2 regions of the Arthrobacter sp. 'calajunan' genome follow, and region 2 is predicted to be linked to the other one. Evidence: predicted binding sites of a transcription regulator. Region 2 holds the regulator's gene; the other holds the start of a gene.
What was found. Region 2 encodes HrcA, which represses chaperone genes, less so after heat shock. Its sites were predicted from a motif close to TTNGCACTCGNNNNNNNCGAGTGCNAA; they were not measured.
Positions count from the first base shown of each region.

Region 1 (17,765 bases), on a different contig from region 2:
CCGCCAGCAGCGCACCGTTGAAACCGGTATCAGCCAGTTCGTTCTCCGCGGCCTGCGGCTTCGCGTCGCCCTTGGCCGATTCGGAGCCGGTGTTCTCCGGCTTCTTGTCGATGGATCCTGCCGGCTTGATTTCTACCGGCTTCTCGGATGGCTTTGCCTCCGGCTTTGCTTCAGGCTTGGCTTCTGGCTTCACTTCGGGCTTCGCGTCCGGATTCTCGTTCTCAGGCTCGGTACCTTCTTCGCCGAAGTAAGAAGCCAGGAATTCTGCAAGCCACTCGGAGTCTTCGGGGTAGGCTTCCATGAGTTCTTCCAAGAAGCTCAGGAACTCATCCAACTGTGCTTCGCTGGTCAGGTTATCTAAAATCAGGGTGAATATTTTTTCAGTGTATTTATTCACAAGTTCGAGCTGAATCGAATCCAGCAGCTGCTGGAATTCTTCCGTCTCATAAAATGCTTCCCACTGGGCGTCAGTCCAGTCTTCGCGGCCTTCGAGCAGTCGCTCATCAAGCTCGTTGAGGAAGTCCTCATCGAGCTTGTCTAGTTCAGGCGCAATGGAGTCCAGCACGTCGTTTAGTTCTTCTGAGAACTCCGGTTCCTCGTCGAACATGAAACTAGTACCTTGGAGTTCGGTGTCCGTGCTGTCGTTTTCGGCATTCTGGTCGGATTCTTCAATCGCGCCGAAGTCGACCGTCTCATCGGTTGCGGAGCTGGTCTCGTCCGCTGGCTGGGTCGCGCCGGTCTCGGTGCCAGCAGCTGGGTCCTGCGCGGGAGCCGAATCCTCAACTGAAGCATTCTCCTCCACCGGTGCAGCCGGAGCCGTTTCCTCGACGCTGTCCTCGACTGGAGCCTGCGACTCCTGCACGACGGTCTGCTCTGCCGGGGCTTCCACTGCAATGTCTTCCACGTTGTCGGTGGGCACTTCGGCGACTGGCGGCGCAGGCACGACAGGGGTTTCGACGGCAGGCTGCTGCACGGGGGCCTCAGTGGCCGCCGCCGCTGCCGGCTCGGTCTGCGTTTCCTGCTGTGCAACGGTGATGCTCTGGAGGGCATCGTCCGTGGTTTCGGTAGCCTGTGCCGGAGCGGCAGAGACGAGAAGTCCAGAAATAACCGCTGCCGAAAGCAGGGTGGTATTGATCTTAGGCGACATGGTGTCTCGATTCCCCAAAAGAAGTCACAAGCAGTTGCGGGACGCCGAGGCGTTCCGCTTCAGTGATGACAGATTTATGGCCTGTGAAAGTGCTGAATGATTAAAGTACAACCTATCCGAAGAATGCACCGCCACCAAGTAATTCCACGTCTCTTACAACGGGACTTTGCCCACCCGTGCCCAGGGCCCCCGAACGGGACTTCAAAACCGTTACCAACACGTAGGCTAGAGCCTATGAGCATCCTGATCGACCCACCGTCATGGCCTGCCCATGGAACGCTCTTTTCGCATCTGGTTTCCGATGCGACGCTCGATGAACTGCATGCCTTTGCCCGTGCGCACCAGCTACCCGAGCGCGCGTTCGACAGGGACCACTACGACGTGCCGCAGTCCCGCTATGCCGAGCTGGTGCGGGACGGCGCGCACGAGGTTTCGGCCGGCGACCTGGCTCGGGCGCTGATCGCCTCCGGGCTGCGCATCCCGGCCAAGTACCGCCCGGAAAAGCTGGGACCGGTGCTGTCCCGCCGTTGGGCCCGAACTCTGCCCACCGAACCTCAGCTGGGCCGCGAGCTGCTGGAACGCTGGTCGCAGTCGCATCGCAGATACCACGACAGGGTCCACCTGCTGTCCGTGCTGGAGGCCTTGGATTGGCTGGCGAAGGACCAGGCCGACGGCGAGGAGCGCATGCTGCTGCAGCTGGCCGCCTGGTTCCACGACGCGGTGTACCACGGAGCCTCGGACGACGAGGCCAAGTCCGCGATCCTTGCCCGCGAGCGCCTCTACGGGCTGCTGAGCCCCGGGGCGGTGTCCAGGGTCAGCGAACTGATCCTGCTCACCGCAGGGCACTCCCCCGGCGACCACGACCGCCTGGGCCGGATCCTGTGCGATGCGGATCTTGAGGTGCTGGCCCGCCCGCAGCCGGCCTACCAGCGCTATGCCCAGGCGATCTACCAGGAGTACGCGCATTTCCCGCGCCCGGCCCTGGCTGCCGGACGGATCAAGGTGCTGGGCTCGCTGCTGGAGAAGGACAACATCTACAGCACCGTGCGTGGCATCGACCGCTGGGAAAACGCGGCCCGCAGCAACGTCGGCGCGGAGATCTCAGTGCTGCGCGGCTGGCTCGGCGAATAGCTTCCGGCTTTTAACGGCCTGTGGCCCGTTTCCCCTGGGGAAACGGGCCACAGGCACCAGGTAGTCTCGGCGGGGTGCCGAGCCGGGCGGGGAAGCTTAGAAGCCGCCCATGCCGCCCATGCCACCCATGTCGTCACCGGCTGGTGCGGCGCCGGCAGGAGCTGGCTTGTCCGCGACAACGGCTTCGGTGGTCAGGAACAGGCCTGCGATCGATGCGGCGTTCTGCAAGGCCGAACGGGTCACCTTCACAGGATCGTTCACGCCGGCTTCCAGCAGGTCGACGTACTGGCCGGTGGCGGCGTTCAGGCCGTGGCCGGCAGCCAGGCCCTTGACCTTGTCGGCGACAACGCCTGGCTCCATGCCGGCGTTCAGGGCGATCTGCTTCAGCGGAGCTTCGATGCCGACGCGCACGATGTTCGCACCGGTTGCCTCGTCGCCTTCCAGCGACAGCTTCTCGAAGGCTGCTGCGCCGGCCTGGATCAGGGCTACGCCGCCGCCGGCGACGATGCCCTCTTCCACTGCTGCCTTGGCGTTGCGCACGGCATCTTCGATGCGGTGCTTGCGCTCCTTGAGCTCCACCTCGGTGGCTGCGCCGGCCTTCAGCACGGCGACGCCGCCGGAGAGCTTTGCGTGGCGCTCCTGCAGCTTCTCGCGGTCGTAGTCCGAGTCGGTGTTCTTGATCTCGGCTGCGATCTGGGCCTTGCGGCCTTCGATGGCGTCGGCTTCGCCGCCGCCTTCAACGATGGTGGTCTCGTCCTTGGTGATAACGACCTTGCGGGCGGTACCCAGAACTTCCAGGCCCACGTTGTCCAGGGACAGGCCGATCTCCTCGGAGACAACCTGGCCGCCGGTCAGGATGGCGATGTCGGTCAGCATGGCCTTGCGGCGGTCGCCGAAGCCCGGAGCCTTGACGGCAACGGACTTGAACAGGCCGCGGATCTTGTTCAGGATCAGGGTGGCCAGGGCTTCGCCCTCGACGTCTTCGGCGATGATCAGCAGCGACTTGTTCGACTGCATGACCTTTTCCAGCAGGGTGACCATGTCCTTGACCGAGGAGATCTTGGAGTTCACGATGAGGATGTATGGGTCCTCCAGCACGGTCTCCTGGCGCTCTGCGTCGGTGACGAAGTATGCGGAGATGTAGCCCTTGTCGAAGCGCATGCCCTCGGCCAGCTCCAGCTCGAGGCCGAAGGTGTTGGACTCCTCAACAGTGATGACGCCCTGCTCGCCGACCTTGTCGAGAGCCTCGGCGATCAGGCCGCCGATCTCAGGGTCGCCTGCGGAGATCGAGGCGGTAGCAGCGATCTGCTCCTTGGACTCGATCTTCTTGGCGGCGGCGAACAGCTCGGCAGTGACGGCCTCTACGGCCTTGTCGATGCCGCGGCGCAGCGCGATCGGGTCGGCGCCGGCGGCAACGTTGCGCAGGCCTTCCTTGACCAGTGCCTGGGCGAGAACGGTTGCGGTGGTGGTGCCGTCGCCTGCGACGTCGTCAGTCTTCTTGGCAACTTCCTTGACCAGCTCTGCGCCGATCTTCTCGTAGGGATCCTCGAGCTCGATCTCCTTGGCGATGGACACGCCATCGTTGGTGATCGTCGGGGCACCCCACTTCTTTTCCAGAACAACGTTGCGGCCGCGTGGGCCCAGGGTCACCTTTACGGCGTCTGCAAGGGTGTTCAGGCCGCGCTCAAGTCCGCGGCGTGCTTCCTCGTCAAATGCAATCATCTTGGCCATAGTGGCTTTCGGTCCTTTCGGGACGATTTTGCGAAAATGCAACCGACAGACAGCGCCCGCGACGGACGAGTGCAACGGCTGGGCATCGGGCCTGCAGCCGCGTCAGCTCTCGCTATCTGAGGTATTCTTCACGCTCCCTGCGAAGCGGCGTCTGAGGCCGGACCGGCTGCGGTTAAAACGCGAAAAGCCGATCGGCGTTAGCAGTCGCAACGCATGAGTGCTAATACAAATATTGGCACTCTCGCCCTGCGAGTGCAAGCTGATCGGCTCACAGCGAAGCAATTGGATACTGCGGGGTTAGCGTACTTCGAGGGTGTCGTCCGAGCCCATCACCACGGTCACCCGGTTCGGAATGTTCTGGGTCTGCAGAACCTCATCGATATTCAGCACTTCAGCGGCCTTTTCGGCAGTGGTGCGATAGGCCTCCGAGGTGTAGTACACGGTGGAGGTCTCGGCCGGGCGGGTCCAGTTGCTGGCGGTGATATTCGTGAATCCGGCCTCGGACAGGGCGTCTTCGCCGGCCGAGGCGATGCCTGCGATGCTGGCGCCGTTGTAGACGCCGATCAGCTGCCCGAAGAGCACGTCGTCATCATCGATGGTGCTGGAGGCGGAGGGGGTGGCGCTTTCGGTTTCGCTCGGGCTGGAGGTGGCGTCCTCGCTCGGGGCTGCCGAGGTGGTTTCGGTGGGGTTCGGGGCGGAGCCGACAATCGGCTTCAGGCCGCCGGGGCCGAAGAAGTAGGCGAATGCGCCCACCAGCACGACAAGCACGGCTGCAATAACTACCCAACGAAGTTTTCCACCGGACGTCGTGGAGGCGGCAGACTGCGCCCACCCGTTGGCGTGGTGCGAACCCACACGGGTGTTGAACTCCGGAACGCGATCGAATTCGTCACGTGGGTAGTTGGTCATTCTTGTCCTTGCTCGAGGTCTGACTGGTCGCGGCCGGTTCCGGAAACTAGCGTCCGGAGCCGACGGTACCGCTCACACGACGTCTGGTAGACCTAAGCCTACGCAGGCGTTTGACCAGCATTGGGTCGTAAGCCAACGCCGCGTCCGTCTCAATCAGCTGGTTCAGCAGCTGGTAGTAATTCGTCGGCGACATGGAGAACTGTTTGGTAATGGCCTGTTCCTTGGCGCCGGCATACTTCCACCACAACTTTTCCATGTTCAGGATCTGCTGGGAACGCTCATCGAGTTCCGAGTCGGGATTCATTACGAAATCCACCAGCACTTCACCCTCAGCCATGCGTCCACACCTCTTTCCTTCACCCGGCAAAGTCCGGTCTCGGCCCTGCGTTCTGCTCCGCCAGTAGCGGACATACCACCGATATTCTAACCAACTCGCCTGTGCTGCGCCGCGCCCGCGGGCACAGCCACGCCATAATACCGGCAGAATGGATGCCATGGACAACCTGCAGCCCTCCCTGTTCGGCGACCCGGAGCCGGTACCGGTCCCCCGCTACGAGCCGGAGGATTTCCCCTTCCACCACGGCGCCAGATCCATGGCGGAGCGCGGATTCATCGCCCAGGACTGGGTCCCGGTGCTGCTGCCACTCGATGGCAAGCTCCGGAAGATCGCCGCTGAACTGGCACGACGCAGCGCCGCCGGAGAGCAGATCCTCCCGGAACCGCACGTGATGTTGCGCGCACTTCGCATTCCGCGCTCGCAGGTGCGCGTCGTGCTCATCGGACAGGATCCGTATCCGACCCCGGGCCATGCCAACGGCTTGGCCTTCGCCGCCCAGGCTTCGGTGCGTCCGCTGCCCCGGTCGCTGTCCAATATCTACAAGGAGCTGAACGACGATCTGGGCATTGCCCCGGCAGCCCACCCGGATCTCAGCGCCTGGCATGAGCAGGGAGTTCTGCTGCTGAACCAGTCGCTGTCGGTCCAGGCGGGTCATGCCGGGGCGCACCAGCGCCTGGGCTGGTCCGCGGTCGTCGAAGCGGCCATCAGCGCGCTGAACCAGCGCGAGAACCCTCCGGTGGCGCTGCTCTGGGGCAGGCATGCGCAGAAGCTGGCGGGGCTGATGGACCGGATGCCGCAGCTGGCCAGCGCCCACCCCTCGCCGCTGTCCGCCTCGCGCGGGTTCTTCGGCTCGCGGCCCTTCTCCGAAATCAATCGGCGGCTGTCCGAATCCGGACAGCCGCCGATCGACTGGTCGTTGCCTGCGCTGTAGCCGCACTCAGCGGCGGCGGATCAGCCGCCGTTCGCGCCGCGCGCTGGAGGTCAGCGGCCGGCACAGGGTGTCGCCGAAGACCACGCCGCCGGCGATGGAGAGCATGATCGCGAAGGCGTTGAACATCTCCACCAGGCCGCTGGACATGTCGCTGGAGTCGAACACGATGGAGTACATGGCGCGGAAGATCATCAGGCCCGGCAGCAGGAACATGACCGCTGGAGCCGCGATGACCAGCTGCGGGGAATGCAGCTTGTCCGCCGCGAAGCGCGCCGCGAAGCCGATGACCGTGGCCACCACCGCCGGAGTGGCCCGGACGCCCAGCCCGATGTACTCGCACAACAGCTGGATCAGGTAGCCGCCCACGGCGATCCCGGCGGTGGGCAGCAGCAGCTTCACCGAGCTCTGTTCCGTGACGGCGCCGGCGATGATCGCCACCGCCACCAGGATCACCAGCAGCCAGGCCGGGTAGGCGATCTTGTCGATCTGGTGCACGTCCACGCTGTCCCAGCCCAGCACCGAGGAGATCACCAGCGCGGTGGAGATGCCGGAGACGATGGCCGTATAGGTCAGTCCCGCGGAGAACAGGCGGCCCACGGAGGTCACCGGGAACCCGTTGATCGCATCCTGCAGGGCGGAGACGAACCGCCCGGAAGGAAGCAGCAGCAGGATGCCGCCGGACACCACCAGCGCCGGGTCGATGGGCGCATGCAGCTCGTAGCTCACCAGCGCGATGCCCGTGACCACAAACGTGGAGGCCGCAATGGTGAAGAAAGCCGGCACGCGCCACCGGGCGCCGTAGCGCCCGATCTGCGAGACGATCGAGGACGAGCCCATGGCCACCAGCGCGCCGAGCCACGACCCGCCGATGAACAGCACGAAGGCCGCCGCGAACACCGCGTTGCCGCTGGCAACGATCCAGCGCGGGAACGGCTTGGGCTTGCGCATGATCGCCTTGAGCCGCTTGGCGGACTCGCTGCGCGAGACGCCGCCGGCGATGATGTCGGAGACCAGCTGGTGCACCAGCACCAGGCCCGCGTAGTTCGCCGTGGAGGAACGCACCACACGCAGGATCGAGTAGCTTTCGGCGTCCGGCGGGCTGTAGTTCAGGTGCAGCGACTGGTTGGTGATGTCCACGTCTAGGTAGCTCAGGCCCAGCGCCGCGGTCACCGCGATGATGCTGGTTTCCACTTCCAGCGCGCCGGCGCCGTAGCGGATCAGTGTCTCGCCCAGGTCCAGCGCGAACTCCAGGGTGCGGCGGGCCGACGCGTCCTGGTCCTTGTTGACCGTGGGGTTCGCGTAGGGGGTGCCCTGCAGGCGATCCACGATGTCCAGCGCCTGGGTGGGCGGCGAGGTGGAAATCCACATCTTGGCCAGCAGGCTGCGGGCCACCGGGTTCGCCCGCGTGGGCACCAGGGTGATGCCTTCGTCCGTGGTGTGAACGCGGCCGGTGCGCGATTCGGGGTCCGAAGCAGGGGCCGCGGCGACGCTGGCGCTGACCGCAGTGTTCAGCGGCAGTTCCGAGGCCGTGGGCTCCTCATGATGCTCGGGTTCGGCAAGCTGCCCCATCTTGATTTCGCTGGTGCTGATCCGCGGCAATGCGCCGACGGCCGGATCCGGGTCGTCCCCCGCACCACGTGGATTTCCGGAGAACTGGTCGTTGTTCAACTGCGCCACGGATCACCTTCCCGAAACGTTCGATGTTGCATGTAAATCACGATACAACCCGACTTCTGGAAGTTGCTGGGGAATCCTCCAAATCACGGCGTATCGCCGAACACATTCGGGCGTGGCACGCCCCCCGGGGGGAATAGTTCCGGGGCGGGGCAAGTTACGCCCAGTGGGAAATTAGATGTATATGCATGCAATATAGCGAGAGGCCGAACCCATGAACACCACCGTGAAACTTCCGCAGGTTGGAGCCGAGACCTTCGGCGATATCACCGAGGACGCCAATGGAACCCCGCTGTCCCACGCCCAAGTGATCCGCAACGTGCTGGCCGAGGGCCAGAAGGCCGAAGAAGTCGGACTCGACTTCTTCGGGATCGGGGAACACCATCGCGATGACTTCTCGATCTCCTCACCCGAGACGGTGCTTGCGGCGCTGGCGGCGACCACGCAGAACATCAAGCTCGGCACCGCAGTCACCGTGCTGTCCAGCGACGATCCGGTCCGCGTGTACGAACGCTTCGCCACCCTGGATGCGCTGTCCAACGGCCGCGCGGAAATCATCGCCGGGCGCGGCTCGTTCATCGAGTCCTTCCCGCTGTTCGGTCTCGACCTCGAAGACTACGAGGAGCTCTTCGAGGAGAAGCTCGCGTTGATGGCCAAGTTGCGCCACGGCGATCCGGTGTCGTGGTCCGGCAGCCACCGAGCGGCCCTGCGCGGCCAGCAGGTCTACCCGCTGCTCGAAGGCAAGCCGTTGACGACCTGGGTCGGAGTGGGCGGCAGCCCACAGTCAGTCATCCGCGCCGCACGCCACGGCCTGCCGCTCTTCCTGGCCATCATCGGCGGGCAGCCCGCGGCCTTCGAACCACTGGTCGACCTGTACCACCGGGCGTTGAAGGAGTTCAGCGAACCGGAACAGCCGGTCGGGGCCCACTTCCACGGACTCGTGGCCGATACCGACGAAGAAGCGCTGGAGCTGCTCTGGCCGCACTACCAGCGCACCATGAACCGTTTGGGCGCCGAACGCGGCTGGGGTCCTGCCAGCCGCATCCAGCTGCAAGCGGCCATGGGTCCGCAGGGCGCCATGATGGCAGGCAGCCCCGAGACGGTGGCACGAAAGATGGCCAAGGCGGTCCGCACGCTCGGACTGTCCCGCATCGATATCAAGTACTCCGCCGGTTCGCTGCCCCACGAGCACCTCATGAAGAGCATTGAAATGCTGGGAACCGAGGTCAAGCCGAGGATCTACGAGCTGCTCACCGAAGGCTCGCAGAACTAGCGGCCAGCCCGGATACGAAAAAGCCACCGCATTTCTGCGGTGGCTTTTTTACCGGTGGATCTTACTGGACTCGAACCAGCGACCTTTCGCGTGTGAGGCGAACGCTCTAACCAACTGAGCTAAAGATCCGTCTGCGCTGTCCGTTTCCGGTTCAGCACCTAGATAATCCTAGCCGTATTCCGACCTACGTTCCAAATCGTGCCGAATCGGCGCCATCCCCGGGCCGCTTCGACCGCCAGGAACACCACGCGCCGAGGGAATCAAAAATCTCCAAAATGGTCGATGACAAGCACTGAAAAACGGTGGCAATTCGTTTATTTAGAGTTCACTTCGCAGCCCTCGTTTCAACTTGTCAAAGTGCACTTTCAGACCCCATAATTTTTCTAGCTCATCGAGCTCAAACTGGGCCCTACAAGGAAGCTGCCGGAAGCCGCCGGCAACGGTCCCCTCAAGGCCAACGAAACCGCCGAACGGATTTTTCTCCGGGAAGCAAAGCCACTTTTTCGTTCGTTCTTAGCTTTTTAGGACCGTACCCCAGTGTTTGAAAACCTGACTTTTGCCTTGTCATGCCTGTCTCCAAATGAGGCGGAACGTGCTGAATTGGCTGGCCTGTACGCCGTGACCGATGCCCGCTGGCACCAGAAAATGGACCGCGCCCGCGCGGTCGTAACCGTCCGCGACGGCGAGCTCCTGGTCGCCGCCGGGGTGGTGCACGATTCGATCATCGCCCCGACCAGCGCCATGGACGCGCTCGAGCTCGGCTCCATGGCGGTGCGCCCGGACTACCGCCGCATGGGCATCCGCCAGCATGTCGCGTCGATGCGCCTCGAATTCGCGCTGCACGCCGGAGGCACGCCGATCACCATCATCGATTCTGCGAACCCCGCCTCGTGGGCGTACTACGAACGTTCCGAGCTGTGGGAGCGCGAGCGTAGCTTCGAGCAGGACGGGCAGACCAAATTCATCTACCGGGCTACCGACGCCGCGCGCGCCTGGGCCGCCGGGCTGCCGCAGCCTGAACCCGCTGTGCAGGACGTCGTCCTGGTTGCCCTGCCGGCCGAGGATTCCCTCGCACCGGTATCGCTGCAGCCGGCGCTGGAACAGGCGGTGCAGGCCCAGCCGGCGCCGTCGCTGGCCATGGAGCTGGGTGCGGAGCTGGGACAGCTTCCCTCGCTGGTGCCTACGTTGCACATCGGCCCGGAGGCCGAAGAGGCCGACCAGCATTTCCCGAGGCTCGGCATGGAGGCCCCGGACAACGACTGGCTGGGAACCACCAGCGTCGATCCGGCGTTCTAGAAGAGCGCTTCCTGCTGCTCGTCCACAGCTTCGTGGCCGGGCAGCGGGGCGACTTCTCCGGCCCGGCGAGCGCGGGCTGCCTCATGCAGGTCGATCGGGGTGACCTTCAGAACCTCGTCCACCATCGCGTTGAGGAACTGCGGCGCGGCGATATCCGCGGGCACCGGCGAGTGCACGCACTTGACCTGTGGGTTCTCTGCTTCATCGTCCCAGTCCACGAGCAGCAGCCCGGTGGCGGTGTAGCCGAAGCCGTCTCCGAAATCGCGCAGCTTGCGGATCATGTCCACCGTGCGGCGGTAGGCCGCCGGCTCGGATTCCAGGATCGTGGCGCGCTGGACGAAGAAGAATCCGACGGCGGCCAGCGGATAGCGGGCGCGCAGGTTCGCGGCGTCCCCGTAGGCCTCCTCGTAGCGGTTTGACAGGTTCTTGCCGAATGAGGAGGTCATCGCCTTGGTGCTCAGCAGCAGCTCCGGCCCGGTGGACCAGTGGGTCATCACCACGTCGGTCTGCTTCATGTAGGCGCGGCCCAGGATCCGGGCGTCCGTGCTTCCCGCCTTGCCCGCCATGATGGCCTCGTGCACCTCCTCGGAGAGGCGCTCGGGCAGCCGGCGCAGCAGCTCCAGGATGTCCTTGGAGAGCACACGGGGCGCCTCGGTGCGCGGCCAGACCAGGTCGGCGTCGAATCCCGCGCGGCGCAGTTCGTGGGCCAACCAGGTGTCCACGCCCTGGGCGAAGCGCCCGGAGCGGGTGGCGGCCTTGGAGCGCACCGGGATGCTAAGCAGGCGTTCGAGCACCTCGTAGGAGGGATTGAATTCCTCGGTCACCGCGCCGCTGCGGATCCAGGGCGAATCCTTGGCGGCGGACATCAGCGTGGTGTCGAACTCCGCAAAGGCGAGGGTCTTTTCAATCGCAGGGTTTGCCACGTCTAGTTTTTCACCGTCTTACTTCGTGCCTTCCGGCGATCCAACATGTCGGCGCGGGCCTGGTGCACCGCGGCGATGGCTGCGGGATCCAGGCCCAGCAGCTGTTCAAGGACAATCCCGTCGACCAGCGCGGTGGCTTCGACCTTGCGGCCGTGGGCCAAATGCTCGCGCACCTGGTCCTTGATCTCGCGCAACGCCGGGGCATGGGCCGCCACTGCCGGGGCCGAAGGCACCGGAAGCCGGTCCGCTTCGCGCGGCTCGAGCTTCAGGATTCCGCCGCCATAGGAGCGTCCCACCATTTCAGCGCCGAGCATGCTCAGCGTATTCAGCGAGGCCAGCGGCAGCAGCTCGCGCCCGAGCCCGCGCACGTCGGCGCCCAGGTAGACGCCGTGGATCGAGTTGATGTGGTGCACCGCGGCTTCGTTGGCGGTCAGCCGCGGGGTGTCGGCGTTCATGTAGGTCATGAACAGGTCCGGCACCGACAAGAGCGGCACCCGCCACCAGGGGCTGCGCACCCGGCACTTGTAGGCGCTGTCCACCGCCAGTACCTGCCCGGCGTCAACCATCCGGTGCCCGGCCGCAGAAGGCTGCGCGGCGGGCCGGAACAGGTAGGTGGCGCTGCCATGGGCACCGAGGCGCTCCCACTGCTCGTTGTCCAGTTCCAGGCCGCGCAGGTGCCGGGAACCCGGAGGCGAGATGCGCACCAGGTCCTCGGGGGCCAAGCCCAGCTCGCTCACCTGGGCCGGGGAGAGCGTGAACCACTTGTTGTTGCCGGTCACCGCGCCCAGCGAGGTCTCGCCCCAGCTCTGCAGCGGCGCGAAACGGCCCGCGGCCAGGGACTGCTCCAGCACGCCCTGCGCTTCGAGGCCGACCAGCGATCCGGTCCAGCGCTCCGAGGTGCTGGCCGGGGTGTGCTCGATGCCCTCGCCCAACCGGTCGAGGTCCGCGGCGTTGCGGAACTGGTGCAGGCGCAGCGCGGTGCTGGAGCCCTGGCCGTAGCCTTCGGCCAGCAGCAGCACCACTTCCTCCTGCGCGTCGGCGAACAGCCGTTCCTCGAAGACCGCCAGGTGCACCCGCTCGAAGCGTTCGAGCAGCATCCGGCGCACCGGGGCCGCATAGTTCACGAACATCAGCTCGGCCGGCAGCACCAGGGCCATGCGCGCGCCCGGAGCCAGGAAGCTGGTGGCATGCACCACGAAGGCCGCCCAGATGCTGGCAAGCTCGTTGAGCTCGACGCCGGCTTCGCGGGCCGCGGCACGGGAGAGCTTCCGATCCTCGCCGCGGTGCAGCTGGTAGCGCACATAGGGCGGGTTGCCGATCACCGCGTCCATGTCATGGCTCCCGGCGACATGGAAGAAATTCGCGTGGGTGATCTGCGCGGCGGCACCCTGCCGGTCCAGCACCGCACGGGCTGCCTGCACCGAGGGCTCGTGCAGCTCGATGCCGAACAGCTCCACCGAGCCGCGGCCGTCGTCCACGATGTCATGCGCGGCGGCGAGGAACTGCGCCTCGCCGCAGGAAGGCTCAAGCACCCGGTGCCCGTGCTCGCCCAGCGCCCACTGGGCCATGAAGCGTGCGACGGGTTCCGGAGTGAAGTACGCACCGCGGGCGTGGCGCCCTGCGGGGTCCTGCTTGGTCTGTTCTCTACTCAACACACATCGATCTTTCCATGGCATCCGGACAGAATGGCCGGGCCGAGGAGCTTGGCCTTCGGAGGCGATCCAATAATTCTACGCACGCTGCGCGGCGGCAATAGCTAGTGCGCCGCGGCCGGCTTGTTCTTGCCCAGCAGCTTCTTGATCCCGAGGATGACGACTGTCAGCAACGAGCCGATAATCAGTCCGGCCAAGCAGGAGAAAGCGGTGTTGACCAGCCACCCCAGCACGCCCCCGGCGGCACCGGAGGCGTCGTGGACCAGCATCTCGACGTGGTGCACGAAACCGTACGGCGCGTGCCAGCCCAGCTCGTCCATGCCGGTCAGCAACAGGTGCCCGCCGACCCAGAGCATCGCGACCACGCCGACCTTGCTCAGCACCGACATCACGATCGGCATGCCCTTGACCAGGCCGCGGCCGAGCTTCTGCGAGAACTGGCGCTGCTTCTGGGCCAGCACCAGGCCGATGTCGTCCATCTTCACGATCAGGCCCACGGCCCCGTACACGAGGACGGTCATCAGGAAAGCCACCGCGACCAGGATCAGCGCCCGGGTCAGGAACGGTTCGTGGGCCACCTCGTTGAGCGAGATCACCATGATCTCGGCCGAGAGCACGAAGTCGGTGCGCGTCGCCGAGCCGATGATCACCTTTTCGTCGCGGACCTTGCCGTCCTCGGCGGCGCCGTGATGGCCGATCAGCCCGATGGCCTCGAGGATCTTCTCCGCGCCTTCGAACACCAGGTAGGCGCCGCCGATCATGAGGATCGGGGTGAGCGCCCAGGGAAGGAAAGTGGACAGCAGCAAGATGGCCGGCAGGATGAACAGCAGCTTGTTGCGGATGGAACCGACCGCGATCTTCCAGATGATCGGCAGCTCGCGCTTGGGAGAAATTCCGTCGACGTACTGCGGGGTGACCGCAGCGTCGTCAATCACCACGCCCATGGCTTTGGTGCTGGCCTTGGCCGCTCCGAGCGCGATGTCGTCCAGCGACGCGGCCGTGACCTTGACCAGCGCGGCTACATCATCCAGCAGGGCTACTAGGCCACCGGCCATGATTGGTCTCCTTGTAATTGTGGTCCCCGGTCGCGCGGATCCGCGCACGGGAAAATACCTTTGGTCCAATTTTACCGAGGACGACGTGGTCCACGCCCGATTTCATCCAACTTCCAGCGAGTGGTTAGGCACGTTTGCCGAGTTCGGACCGGCACCGGCGAGCCGGGAAAAGCCGCAGTCAGCAAAAAATCCCCGGAAGACCTGCACTCATGCAGAACTCCGAGGATTTGTTCGAGCCCCCTACCGGATTCGAACCGATGACCTTCAGTTTACAAGACAGACGCTCTGGCCAGCTGAGCTAAGGGGGCGTACCGCATAAGAATATCGGAGAACCCAGCCACTGTGCGAATTGAGCCCGTCGCCGTTTTAAATGCCGGAGGGGAGAAAGCCGTCGCTGGCTTTCTCCCCTCCGGTCTTGGCGCGAGATCAATATGGAATTCTACCCGATCCGCATCCGTTCTCCGCCGACCCGAGCGGATTTACTTCTTGTTCGCCTCGATGGCTGCGTTCACCACGGTCGGGAAATCGTCCTTGGCCAGATCCAGGACCTTGCCCTGGACCACCAAGGTCGGGGTGCCGCTTACGCCGTCGTACTTGGCCACGTCGGTCGTGTACTGGACGAACGGACGGAAGGTGCCGTCTTCGATGCAGCTGGTGACCTTGTCGCTGGCACCGGCGGCGATCGCCATCTCGGCCAGCTGGGCGTTCTTCATTTCACCCTGCTGGTAGTGGCCCCAGATCGCGGTCACGAATGGCATGTACGCTGCCGGGTTGTCGTTGGCAACGCAGGCCAGCGCGTTGGCACCGCGCGAGGAGAAGTTGGTCGGCGAGCCGCCGTCGAGGTATCCGACGTTGCGGTAGTCCACGGTGATGTCGCCGGCCGCCAGCCACTCGTTGATCTGCGGGCCATAGGTGGCCTCGAAGTCCGCGCAGTGGACGCAATTCACGTCGGCGTACATGGTGATATTGACCGGTTCGCCCTTTTTCCCCACGGTCAGGTCGCGGGGTTCCGGGGTTGCCGGTTGCTGGGCAGGGACTTCGAGGGACTTCACGTCGACATTCTCCACGGTGCGCTCACCCAGGGTGGTCGGGGAAGTGACCAGAATGCCGCCAGCGGCGTTGCCGCCCGCAGGAACGGCGCCGGAATCGGCAACCTTGGCATTGTTGTTCTGCACGATCAGGGTAACTACCAGGGCGATCACAAGGATCACGGCACCCAGCACGCCAAGCTTGACGAACAGCGACTTGCGCTTGGCGGCTGCTTCCTGTGCGGCGCGCATCTGCGAAGCCTTCTCGCGGGCGCTTGCCGTACGCTCAGCCTTCGACGGCCGCGGATTATTCGTAGACATAAATTTAATGGTTCCTTGCTCAGCGGAATACTGTCATCTGCAATCAAGTTTAGCCAATGCCGGGACCCGGTCTACCTAGTTCATTGATAATCCCGCACCTTCACAGGAGGCGCATATACTCCTCAAATTGCCGCCAAAGCCCGGACTTAAGCCACATAGCGCGTCCGGTGGAATTGTTGCATCAGGCAGGCCTCGATACACGACTGTGCTTGACCAGTTCAATGTGGTTGTTTACGTCACTATCGGAGTAAATCCTGAACATAATTCCGTTGACCCTGATATTTCACTAGGCTCAAGGCATAAGTCAATGAACTTGCAGGGCAGGGATTCGCACCAATCCGGGGATCGCTAAACGGCCGGTTTGCAGGTTGAAGGTTAAGCCAGGAGTTTGTCGTGAGTAGCTCGATACAAGATGGCCACATGGCTAGTACATCCGACTTCGTCGTTGTTGCCAATCGCTTGCCGGTTGACCGGGTCACAAACCCGGACGGCACCCAGGGATTCCAGCGCGCACCCGGAGGACTGGTCACCGCACTGGAACCCGTCATGTCCGCTTCGGAAGGAGCATGGGTTGGCTGGCACGGCGGAATTGATGAAGAGCTGGACAGCTTCGACAAGGACGGTATCCATCTGGTGCCGGTGCCGCTAAGCGAAGACGACCTCGAGCTCTACTACGAAGGTTTCTCGAACTCGACTCTGTGGCCGCTCTACCACGACGTCATCGTTCCGCCGTCGTACCACCGCACCTGGTGGGACAGATACCAAAAAATCAACCAGCGCTTTGCCGACGCGGTGCTGCGGATCGCGGCGCCCAACGCCACGGTGTGGGTGCACGACTACCAGTTGCAACTAGTGCCGCGTCTGCTGCGCTTGGCCCGTCCTGACCTCAAGATCGGTTTCTTCCTGCATATTCCCTTCCCCGCCGCGAGCTTGTTCGCGCAGCTGCCGTGGCGCAAGCAGATTTTGCAGGGTTTGGCCGGTGCCGACCTGGTCGGTTTCCAGCGCGAAACCGACGCGACCAACTTCCTGCGAAGCCTGCGCCGATTCACGGACTACCAAACCAAGGGACGTGAGGCGACCCCTTCCTTGGACAACGACCTGCAGAATATCTGCCGCGCCGACGCCCACCCGATCTCCATCGACTATGAACAGATCCAGCGGCTGTCCCGGGATCCGCAGATCATTGCGCGAGCCGCGCAGATCCGGCATGAATTGGGAAACCCGAAAACCATCATGCTCGGCGTGGACAGGCTGGACTACACCAAGGGTATCCGCCACCGGCTCAAGGCCTACGGCGAGCTGCTGGCGGACGAACAGCTCCACGCCGGCGAGGTATGCCTGATCCAAGTGGCAAGCCCCAGCCGCGAAAACGTCGGTTCGTACATGGAACTGCGCGATCAGGTAGAACTGATGGTCGGCCAGATCACCGGCCAGCACGATACGCTCAGCCACACTACGCTGCGCTACCTGCACCATTCCTATCCCCTGCGCGAAATGATTTCCCTGTACCTTGCGGCAGACGTCCTGCTGGTCACTGCCTTGCGCGACGGTATGAACCTGGTCGCCAAGGAATACGTGGCAGCCCACCAGGACGGGCGGGGCGTGCTGGTGCTCTCCGAGTTCACCGGCGCCGCCGACCAGCTGACCCAGTCGGTGCTGGTCAACCCCCATGACATTGACGGCATGAAGGTCAAGATCATGGAGGCAGTCAACATGGACGAGGCCGAACAGGCCAAGCGCATGAAGCGCATGAACCACCATCTGGAGGAATTCGACGTGGCCGGCTGGTCTGATCGTTTCCTGTCGGAGCTGGCAGACATCAACTCGAAATCCGTTCCGGCCAAGGAGAATGTTGCCCGCACCTAACTTGCCGCAAACCGCCGAAACTACCGCCCCCGAAGGATGGCTTAAGCACGTGTCACCTCTTTCGCCGCAGCTCTCCGCTGCGCTGCAGGATTTCGCCCGCCATCCCCGGGTGCTGGTCGCGCTCGATTTCGATGGAACGCTCTCACCGCTGGTCGACCGGCCGCAGGATGCCAGGCCGCTGCCCGAATCCGCCGTGCTGGTGGAGCAGCTGGGACGAATGGCCGGCGTTTACACCGCGGTGATCTCCGGACGCAATCTGCAGTCCCTGGCCGAGGTGTACCCGGAGCCGCTGCCGGCCATCCGCATCGGGTCCCACGGGGCCGAACGGCTGGTCCCCGAGCAGTTCTCGAACGGCTGGTCCGACGCGCCGCTCAGCCTCGACCAGACGCAGCTGCTGGGCACCCTGACCGGCCGGCTGCAGGCGATCGCGGACAGGCACGAGAACGTGAACCTGGAATTCAAGCCCTCGGCCACCGTGCTGCATGTCCGCC
Region 1 is NZ_JBKZDY010000015.1:33,878-51,642, forward strand. Features, by position in the region: gene RF641_RS16505 (LPXTG cell wall anchor domain-containing protein) at 1-1,147, opposite strand, end outside; gene RF641_RS16510 (DUF4031 domain-containing protein) at 1,382-2,278, shown strand; gene groL (chaperonin GroEL) at 2,375-4,009, opposite strand; gene RF641_RS16520 (LytR C-terminal domain-containing protein) at 4,307-4,918, opposite strand; gene RF641_RS16525 (DUF3263 domain-containing protein) at 4,965-5,255, opposite strand; gene RF641_RS16530 (uracil-DNA glycosylase) at 5,413-6,186, shown strand; gene RF641_RS16535 (threonine/serine ThrE exporter family protein) at 6,193-7,863, opposite strand; gene RF641_RS16540 (LLM class flavin-dependent oxidoreductase) at 8,075-9,133, shown strand; tRNA gene RF641_RS16545 (tRNA-Val) at 9,189-9,262, opposite strand; gene RF641_RS16550 (GNAT family N-acetyltransferase) at 9,734-10,429, shown strand; gene RF641_RS16555 (hypothetical protein) at 10,426-11,352, opposite strand; gene RF641_RS16560 (HsdM family class I SAM-dependent methyltransferase) at 11,355-13,007, opposite strand; gene RF641_RS16565 (DUF808 domain-containing protein) at 13,109-14,059, opposite strand; tRNA gene RF641_RS16570 (tRNA-Thr) at 14,294-14,367, opposite strand; gene RF641_RS16575 (DsbA family protein) at 14,539-15,408, opposite strand; gene RF641_RS16580 (alpha,alpha-trehalose-phosphate synthase (UDP-forming)) at 15,829-17,274, shown strand; gene otsB (trehalose-phosphatase) at 17,324-17,765, shown strand, end outside.
Region 1: a site for HrcA is predicted at 4,207-4,233, ahead of groL (chaperonin GroEL). Genes of this name have one in related genera too.

Region 2 (9,427 bases):
GGTCTTGCCGGTGCCTGCCGGGCCGATGCCGAAGGTCACCGTGGAGTCCTCGATGGCATCCACGTAGGATTTCTGGTTCACCGTCTTGGGCCGGATGGAGCGCCCTCGGCCGGAGAGGATCTTCAGCCCCAGCACGTCGGTGGGGGCGTCCCGGTTCCCGGCGCTGAGCATCTTGATGATCTGCTCGATGGTTTCCGCGCTCATCCGCGAGCCGCGCTGCGCCAGCGACCTGGCTTCCTCGGTCACCCGCTGCGCCTTGCGCACCTGGACCGGATCGCCCAGGAGGCTCAGGGTCGACCCGTTGGGGCGGAACTGCACGTCCGGGTAGGCGCCGGTGAGGATGCGCAGCAACTCGTCGTTCGGGCCCAGGGTTGCGATCATCAGCTCGGGAGTCTCGAACGTGATGGCCAGCGTCGCCGGCCCGGTCTCGGATTGCCTCTGGTTCTGTTCAACCTGCATGCAGTGCTTCGTGCCCCTTTTGAGCTCGGAAAATAAAAAACTTGCGCAAGTCCAGTCTAGCTAGTCCCCGGCTCCCAACGCGATACGTAGGGCTCCGCCGAGCGCTGAAAATTCTGAAACTAGTATGAAATGAATCTAATCCGAGCAGGTCGCAAAGGTATAGATTTGGTTACGGATTGGTAGGTTTGGCGAATTTCGGCCTCATCGCACACCTTGATGTGTCACGCTATATGAGCGCGCGGAACCACGTTCTCGTTCCAGGCGCCCAAGAATCCCCGCAGAACAGATGGACTGGTCCCAACGTGCAGCAGTGGTACAAGCGCCGAATCCCGCGACGTTTCGCGGCGACCGGCGTCATCGCAGCGGTGGCCCTGGTGGTCGGCTGCGGACTTGCCGCGCGCGACGACAGCTTCGAGATGCCTGCAAACTCCGCCGCCGCGGCGCAGGGTGTCCCGCAGGCCACCGATTCGATGGAACAGGCTTTCCCCGGGCAAAAGATGCCGGTCTACTGGCTGGAGAACACCGACTCGGGGGTCTACCTCTACCGCGAATACGCCACCGACACCCGCCACCAGGAGCCGATAGGCGACGCGATCACCTACCTGCTCGCCGGGAAGCCGGCCGACCCGGCCTGGTACACGCACCTGAAGTCCACCGACGACGTCGGGGTCTCCATCGACAACCAGAACCTGATCACGCTGGACCTTCCGGCCAAGGTCTTCAGCGCCACGCTCGACGAGGGCCTGTCCGAGCGCGCCATCCAGCAGCTGGTGTTCACCGCGACCGCCGCGGCCTCCAACGCGGGCATCCTGGTCGGCGACACCCCCGCCAGCGTGCGCATCCTGGTCGACGGGAAGCAGAACGCCACCGTCTTCGGCGGATACCGCCTGCAGGACGTCTACCAGCGCGACGCGAAGTACATGGCCCCGATCTGGATCATCGACCCGCAGTTCGGCACCACCACCGCGGCGGGCGCCGTGAAGTTCCACGGCCGCACCTCCAGCTTCGACGGCGGAACCTTCTACTCCCTGCAGGCCAAGGCCGCCGACGGCCAGTCCAAGGTCATCACCGCCGCCAACCGGATCAACGACGAGAGCGTGGAGCCCGACGGATCCTTCACGCTGACCACCCGGCTGCCCGCCGGCAGCTACGCGCTGAGCGTCTGGGGCGAGGAAGCCGGCAGCAAGGCCAAGGTCGGCGAGACCAGCTCCGAGTTCACCGTGCGCTGAGCGCCGGCGCCCGCCCACCACCGAATAAACAGCGAATGCCGCAAACCCCTCGGGGTTCGCGGCATCCGCTGATTAATCCGGCTAGAGCTCGCCGAGCAGGTGGCGCACCAGGACCAGCGCGGCAGGGCCGGCGGTGGAGGCGCGCAGCACATGGCGTCCGAGCAGCGCCGGATGCGCTCCGGCGGCCACGAACGCGTCGAGCTCTGCATCGCTGATGCCGCCCTCGGGGCCGACGACCAGCACCACGCCGGTACCCGGCGCCGCCTCGGGCAGCCAGCCGGACACGGCTTGGGCCACCGAATCCCGCGCCTGCTCGTGCAGCACCAGCACCAGGTCGCCGGCGGCCGCGTGCGCGGAAATCGCCGCGGCCAGCGACTTGCTGGAGACCAGCTCCTTCACCTCGGGTTCGAAGCTGCGCCGGGACTGCTTCTGCGCCGAGCGCACCTGGGCGCGCCACTTGGCAAGCGCCTTGTCCGCCTTCGCCGCGTTCCAGCGCACGATCGAGCGCTCGGCCTGCCATGGGCGGACGGTAAAGACGCCCAGCTCCACGGCGGATTCCACGGCCTGCAGGTCGCGGTCCCCCTTGGACAGCGCCTGGATGAGCGTGGCTGGATGCTCCGGGGGCTGCTCCTGCAGCCGTTCAAGCACGGTCACCGTGAGCAGCTCCTTGGAGGCGGCTGCCACCTTGACCACCAGGCGCAGCCCGGTGCCGTCGAGCAGGTCCAGCTGCTCGCCGGCCTGGGTGCGTTTGACCGCCACCGCGTGGTGCGCCTCCGGCCCGGTCAGCGCCAGGGTGTCGCCCACGCGGGCCTCGGCCCCCTGCTGCGGGTCGATCACGAAACTGTGGTTGCTCATGGCCTAGCGCTGGTTCAGCTTGTCCCGCAGGCGCGAGAACATGCCGCCTGAATGCTCGACGCGTCCGGCGCTCAGCTCTTCGCCGCGCAGCGTGGCCAGCTGCTCGAGCAGCTCGCGCTGGGCGGCGTCCAGCTTGGTCGGGGTCTCCACCTGCAGGTGCACGATGATGTCCCCGCGCTTGCCGCCGCGCAGGCGCGGCACACCCAGGGCCGGCAGGGTCAGGGTGTCCCCGTCCTGGGCCCCCGGCTCCACGTTCAGGGTCTGCTCGCCGTCGAAGGTCTCCAGCTTCAGCTCGCAGCCCAGGGCCGCGGCGGTCATCGGGATGGTCATCTTGGCGTGCAGGTCGTTGCCCGAGCGCTCGAACACCTTGTGGCGGCGCACGTCGACCTCGACGAACAGGTTGCCGTTCGGGCCGCCGCCCGGGCCTGCCTCGCCCTGGCCGCGCAGCTGGATGCGGGTGCCCGAATCCACGCCGGCCGGCACGTTCAGCGATTTGGAGACGTGTTCGCGCACGCGGCCCTCGCCGTTGCACTCGATGCAGGGATCCGGGATGGTGGTGCCGAAGCCGTGGCAGGCGGCGCAGGTTTCCACCGTCATCATCTGGCCCAGGAAGGAGCGCACCGGGCGCTGGACCTGGCCAGCGCCGTGGCAGATGGTGCAGGTGACCGGGCTGGTGCCCTCGCGGGTACCGTCGCCGTGGCAGGTCTTGCAGGTGACGGCGGTTTCCATCTCCAGCGGGTAGACGGTGCCCTTGACGGCGTCTTCCAGGTCGATGGTGATGGTGATCAGCGCGTCGCGGCCCGGCTGGGTGCGGGACATCGGCCCCTGCGCCTGGCCGCCGCCGAAGAACTGCTCGAAGATGTCGCCGAAGCCGCCGAATCCGGCGCCCCCGCCGAAGCCCGGCTGGCCGTTGCCGTTCTCGTCGCCCGTGGCGTCGTAGTTGGCGCGCTTCTTCTCGTCGGAAAGAACCTCGTAGGCGCGGGTGACCAGCTTGAACTGCTCGGCCGCGTCCTCGCTGGGATTCACGTCCGGGTGGAGTTTGCGCGCCAGCTTGCGGTAGGCGCTTTTGATTTCCTGCGGGGTCGCGTCCTTGGCGACACCCAGGGTCTCGTAATGCGAGCTCACGATCTTCGCCGTGTCCTTTCCTTTAAAATTTCACTTCTCAAGTTGTGCTGCGAACCGGCCGCGCGGCTAGTTCGCCAAAATCTTCGACAGGTAGCGGGCCACCGCGCGCACCGAGGCCATGGAGGAGGAATAGTTCATCCTGGTCGGGCCGAGCACGCCGAGCTTGCTGCGCTGGTCGGTGCTGTAGGTGGTGGCGATGACCGCCGCGTCGGTCAGCTGCCCGTAGTGGTTCTCGGTGCCGATGGCCACGGCCAGGCCGCGCGAATCCGCCTCCAGTTCGGAGAACAGCTTCAGCAACACCACCTGCTCCTCCAGCGCCTCGAGCACCGGGGTGATGCTCAGCGGGAAGTCCCCCTCGACGCGGGCCAGGTTCGCCGTGCCGGCCATGACGATGCGCTGCACGTTCGCCGCCTGCGCCATTTCCTCCAGCGACCGCAGCACGCTGCCCACCAGCGGCGTCTCGTGCTGCGCCGGAACCACTGCCTCGTTGCTCAGCGGGCCGACGAGGTCCGCCAGCCGGTGGCCGCCGAAGGAAGTCAGCAGCCACTGCTTGAGGTTGTCCAGCTCCTCGTCCGAGTACGGCCGGGTCACCGCGATCATGCGCTGGTCCACGGTGCCGTTGGAGGCGATCATCACCATTAGCACCTGGCCCGAGCCCAAGCCCACCAGGTCGAGGTTGCGCAGCTCCGCGGTGTCGTAGTGCGGCACCTGGATCATGGCAACCTGGTTGGTCAGCCGGGCCAGCAGGCGCACGGTGCTGTGCAGCATCTCGTCGAGGTCCTGCGAGCTGTCCAGGATCTTGTTGATCGCCTCGCGCTCGGCGCGCGACAGCGGCTTGAGCTCGCCGATCTCGTCCACGAAGCGGCGGTAGCCCTTCTCCGTGGGGATGCGCCCCGAGGAGGTGTGCGGGGCGGCGATCAAGCCCTCCTCTTCGAGCAGGGCCATGTCATTGCGGATGGTGGCGGCGCTGACCCCGAGGTTGTGCCGTTCGCGCAGCGCCTTGGAACCCACGGGCTCGCGGGACTGGACATAGTCCTCCACGATGGCGCGCAACACGTCAAGACGTCGTACTTCGCTCACGAAAACACCTCCCGGGAAACCACGCCCGCACAATTGGCACTCTAACCTGTCAAGTGCCAAGTCTAATACCTTCGGCAGTTGCTAGCATTGGATTTCGAGCGTATTCGATCACAGCGAAAGGCAGTCCGTGTCCAATTTCTCCTGGGGACCGCAAGACCTGAGTGCTCCGGCACCCAAAAAACTCCGCCAGGTGCCCGTTGAACGCGGCATGATCCTGGAAGATGCGGTCTCCGGCTGGGTCGGCGAGGTCGTCAAGACCGAGAAGTCCGGCGGCATGCGCGTGATCGTGCTGGAGGACCGCCACCGCAAGACCCGTTCCTTCCAGGCCGGCTTCGGCTTCCTGCTGGAGGGCGAACCGGTGGAGATCGTCGAACCTGTCGCGAAGGCCAAGGCGCCGAGCACCATGATCTCCGCCTCCGGCTCGCGCGCGGTGGCAGACCTCAAGGCCCGTACCGCCCGCGCCAGCCGCATCTGGGTCGAAGGCAAGCACGACGCGGAACTGGTCGAGAAGGTCTGGGGCCACGACCTGCGCGTGGAGGGCATCGTCGTCGAACCGCTGCATGGCGTCGACGACCTGGCCGGGGCCATCCGCCAATTCAACCCCTCGCCGACCCGCCGCCTGGGCATCCTGGTCGACCACCTGATTTCCGGAACCAAGGAAGAGCGCATCGTCGCCGAGGCCATGAAGGTCCCCGGGGCTGCGGGCAACGTGCTAATCCTCGGCCACCCGTACGTGGATGTCTGGCAGGCGATCAAGCCGGACACGCTGGGCATCAAGGCCTGGCCGGTCATCCCCCGCGGGACCGACTGGAAAACCGGCGTGCTGCGCGCCTTCGGCTGGCCGCATGCAACCGCCGAGGATATCGGCATCGGCTGGCAGCGGATCCTGTCCACGGTCAAGCACTACGGACAGCTGGAACCGGCGCTATTGGGTAAAGTTGAGGAACTAATCGATTTCCTTACCACGGAAGATTACGGTTTCCTAACAATTGACTAAGATTTGGACTTTCAGGGTGCCATTGGGCGGGGCGTCAGCGGAAGCTCGATATCATGGTGGAGAAGCCGCACCGTAAGACAAGGACATTTCCGTGACATCTCGCCAGGTACCATCATCTGAGAATTCGCGTTTCGAGGGATCAAACGTGTCCGCGCTGCCGCTCTCCCCGTCGGAAGACCGCCAGTGGGCCATGATGGCGCATTTCGGCGCGATCCTCGGCTGCATTCCCTCGGCCATCATCTTCGCCGTCTACCGCGACCGCGGCCCCTTCACCGCCCAGGAATCCAAGGAAGCGTTCAACTTCACCTTCCCGCTGACCATTCTGGCGATCGTGCTGAACATCCTGAACCTGCTGCCGGGCATCGGCTGGCTCTTCGCGGTCATCGCCGTGTGCCTGTGGGTCTTCATGACCCTGATGGGCGCGTATGCCGCGATCCAGGCAAACAAGGGACGCCCCTACCGCTACCCGATCAACCTGCGGTTGATGAAGTAGCGGCAGGGACGCCAGCGCTTGCGAACGTCCTAGAAATCCAGCAGTTCACGCACCACGAGGTCGGCCAGGAGCCGGCCTCTTTGCGTTAGCACGATGCGTCCGGCGAACGCTGCCTTGGCATCGATCAGCTCGTCGGCGATCAACCCGGCAACCTTGGTGCGGCCGGCGGATTCCAGTTCGCTGATCTGCATGCCGGAGCTGAGCCGGGTGAGCAGCATGGTGCGTTCGAGCTGAACTGCCTGCGCGTCGGGGAACTCGCGGCCGTGTCCGGGCGAGATGCCGCCGTCGATGCGCTGCTGGTAGGCGGCCGGGTGCTTGACGTTCCACCAGCGCAGCCCGCCGACATGCGAGTGCGCGCCGGGGCCTGCGCCCCACCAGTCCCCGCCCTGCCAGTAGGCGATGTTGTGGCGGCAGGCATGCCCTTCGCCGCGCGCCCAGTTGCTCACCTCGTACCACTGCAGGCCGGCGGCCTCGAACAGCTGATCGGCCAGCTGGTACTTCTCCGCGTGGTCGTCGTCGTCAATGTCCGGAACCTCGCCGCGGCGGATCTGCGCGGCCAGCTTGGTGCCGTCCTCGATGATCAGCGCATAAGCGGAGATATGGTCCGGCTCGTAGCTCAGCGCGGCCTCGATGCTGGTACGCCAATCCGCCAGCGACTCCCCCGGGGTGCCGTAGATCAGATCGACGCTGACATCCAGCCCTGCTTCGCGGGCCCAGGCCACGGCCTGCGGCACGCGCGCCGGGTCATGGGTGCGCTCGAGCACCTTCAGCACATGCGGCACGGCTGACTGCATGCCGAAGGACACGCGCGTGAACCCGCCGTCGGCCAGCTGACGCAGGCTTTCGCGGCTCACCGAGTCCGGGTTGGCTTCGGTGGTGATTTCAGCGCCGGGCTTGATGCCGAACTCGTCGCGGATCCGGCCGAGCACCGAAACCAGGTCCGAGGCGGGCAGCAGGGTCGGGGTGCCGCCGCCGAAGAAGACCGTGTCGATTTCGCGGTGCGGTACCCCGGAACGGTCAAGCACGCCGCGGGCGAAGCCGATCTCCTGGCCCACCGTGGCAGCGTAGGTGGCCTGGCTGGAGCCATTGCCCAGCTCGGTTGCGGTATACGTGTTGAAATCGCAGTAGCCGCAGCGCACCGTGCAGAACGGAATGTGGACATAAAAGGACATGGTCCGCTCCGCCGCACCGTGCGCGCACGCTGCGGGGAGCAGACCATCGGCCGGAGCCGGATCGCCGTCAGGCAATACTGAGGGCATCTAGCTACTTCTTCGGCTCATCGGTGGACAGCGCGGCGATGAACGCCTCCTGCGGGACCTCCACGCGGCCAACCATCTTCATGCGCTTCTTGCCTTCTTTCTGCTTTTCCAGCAGCTTGCGCTTGCGGCTGATGTCGCCGCCGTAGCACTTGGCAAGCACGTCCTTGCGGATCGCGCGGATGTTCTCGCGGGCGATGATGCGCGAACCGATCGCGGCCTGGATCGGCACCTCGAACTGCTGGCGCGGGATCAGCTCGCGCAGCTTCGAGGTCATCATGGTGCCGTAGCTGTAGGCCTTGTCGCGGTGGGTGATCGCGGAGAACGCGTCGACCGTATCGCCCTGCAGCAGGATGTCGACCTTGACCAGGTCCGCGACCTGCTCGCCGTCGGCCTTCCAGTCCAGCGAGGCGTAGCCGCGGGTGCGGGACTTGAGCTGGTCGAAGAAGTCGAACACGATCTCGGCCAGCGGCAGGTGGTAGCGCATTTCCACGCGGTCCTCGGAGAGGTAGTCCATGCCGCGCATGGTGCCGCGGCGGGACTGGCACAACTCCATGACGGCGCCGATGAACTCGCTCGGGGCCAGGATGGTCGCGGCGACCATCGGCTCGTGCACCTCGAGGATCTTCCCGTCCGGGAATTCCGAGGGGTTGGTCACCGTGATCAGCTGCTTGTCCTCGCCCATGACCTCGTACACCACGTTCGGGGCGGTGGAAATCAGGTCGAGGTTGAATTCGCTTTCAAGGCGCTGGCGGGTGATTTCCAGGTGCAGCAGGCCCAGGAAGCCCACACGGAAGCCGAAGCCCAGGGCCACGGAGGTTTCCGGTTCGTAGATCAGCGCGGCGTCGTTCAGCTGCAGCTTGTCCAACGCGTCGCGCAGCGCCGGGTAGTCGGTGCCGTCCAGCGGGTACAGGCCGGAGAACACCATCGGCTTGGGCTCTTCGTAGCCGCCCAGGGAATCGGTGGCGGGCTTCAGCGAGTTGGTGACGGTATCGCCGACCTTCGACTGGCGCACGTCCTTCACGCCGGTGATCAGGTAGCCCACCTCGCCCACTCCCAGGCCCTTGGACGGGATCGGATTCGGGGAGGAGACACCGATTTCCAGCAGTTCGTGGGTGGTGCCGGTGGACATCATCTGGATGCGCTCGCGCGGTTCCAGCTTGCCGTCGACCACGCGAACGTAGGTGACCACGCCGCGGTAGGTGTCGTAGACCGAGTCGAAGATCATCGCGCGGGCCGGGGCGTCGGCCTCGCCGACCGGGGCAGGCAGCTGCTTGATGACTTCGTCCAGCAGCGCCTCGACGCCTTCGCCGGTCTTGCCGGAGACTTTCAGCACTTCCTCAGGCTCGCAGCCGATCAGGTTCGCCAGTTCGGCCGCGTACTTCTCAGGCTGCGCGTTGGGCAGATCGATCTTGTTCAGCACCGGGATGATCGTCAGGTCGCCCTCGATCGCCAGATACAGGTTCGCCAGCGTCTGGGCTTCGATGCCCTGGGCGGCGTCCACCAGCAGGATCGCGCCTTCGCAGGCGGCCAGCGAGCGGGACACCTCGTAGGTGAAGTCCACGTGGCCCGGGGTGTCGATCATGTTCAGGGCGTAGGCCGTGCCGTCGGCCTCCCATGGCATGCGAACCGCCTGGGACTTGATGGTGATGCCGCGCTCGCGCTCGATATCCATGCGGTCCAGGTACTGCGCTTTCATTTCGCGCGCAGAAACCACGCCGGTCAGCTGCAGCATGCGGTCGGCCAGGGTGGATTTGCCATGGTCGATATGCGCGATGATGCAGAAGTTACGGATAAGCGACGGATCGGTCGCGGCAGGCACCGGAGCGGTGCGGGCCAATGGAGACACCTAAACAGACCTCACTAGCAATGAGCAGACATGATTGAATTACGCCTATTCTGTCATGATTTGCGGGTGAGGACATATTCCCCG
Region 2 is NZ_JBKZDY010000004.1:34,106-43,532, forward strand. Features, by position in the region: gene RF641_RS07335 (PhoH family protein) at 1-459, opposite strand, end outside; gene RF641_RS07340 (GerMN domain-containing protein) at 762-1,688, shown strand; gene RF641_RS07345 (16S rRNA (uracil(1498)-N(3))-methyltransferase) at 1,770-2,543, opposite strand; gene dnaJ (molecular chaperone DnaJ) at 2,547-3,668, opposite strand; gene hrcA (heat-inducible transcriptional repressor HrcA) at 3,735-4,748, opposite strand; gene RF641_RS07360 (DUF3097 domain-containing protein) at 4,876-5,745, shown strand; gene RF641_RS07365 (DUF4870 domain-containing protein) at 5,891-6,238, shown strand; gene hemW (radical SAM family heme chaperone HemW) at 6,268-7,497, opposite strand; gene lepA (translation elongation factor 4) at 7,502-9,343, opposite strand.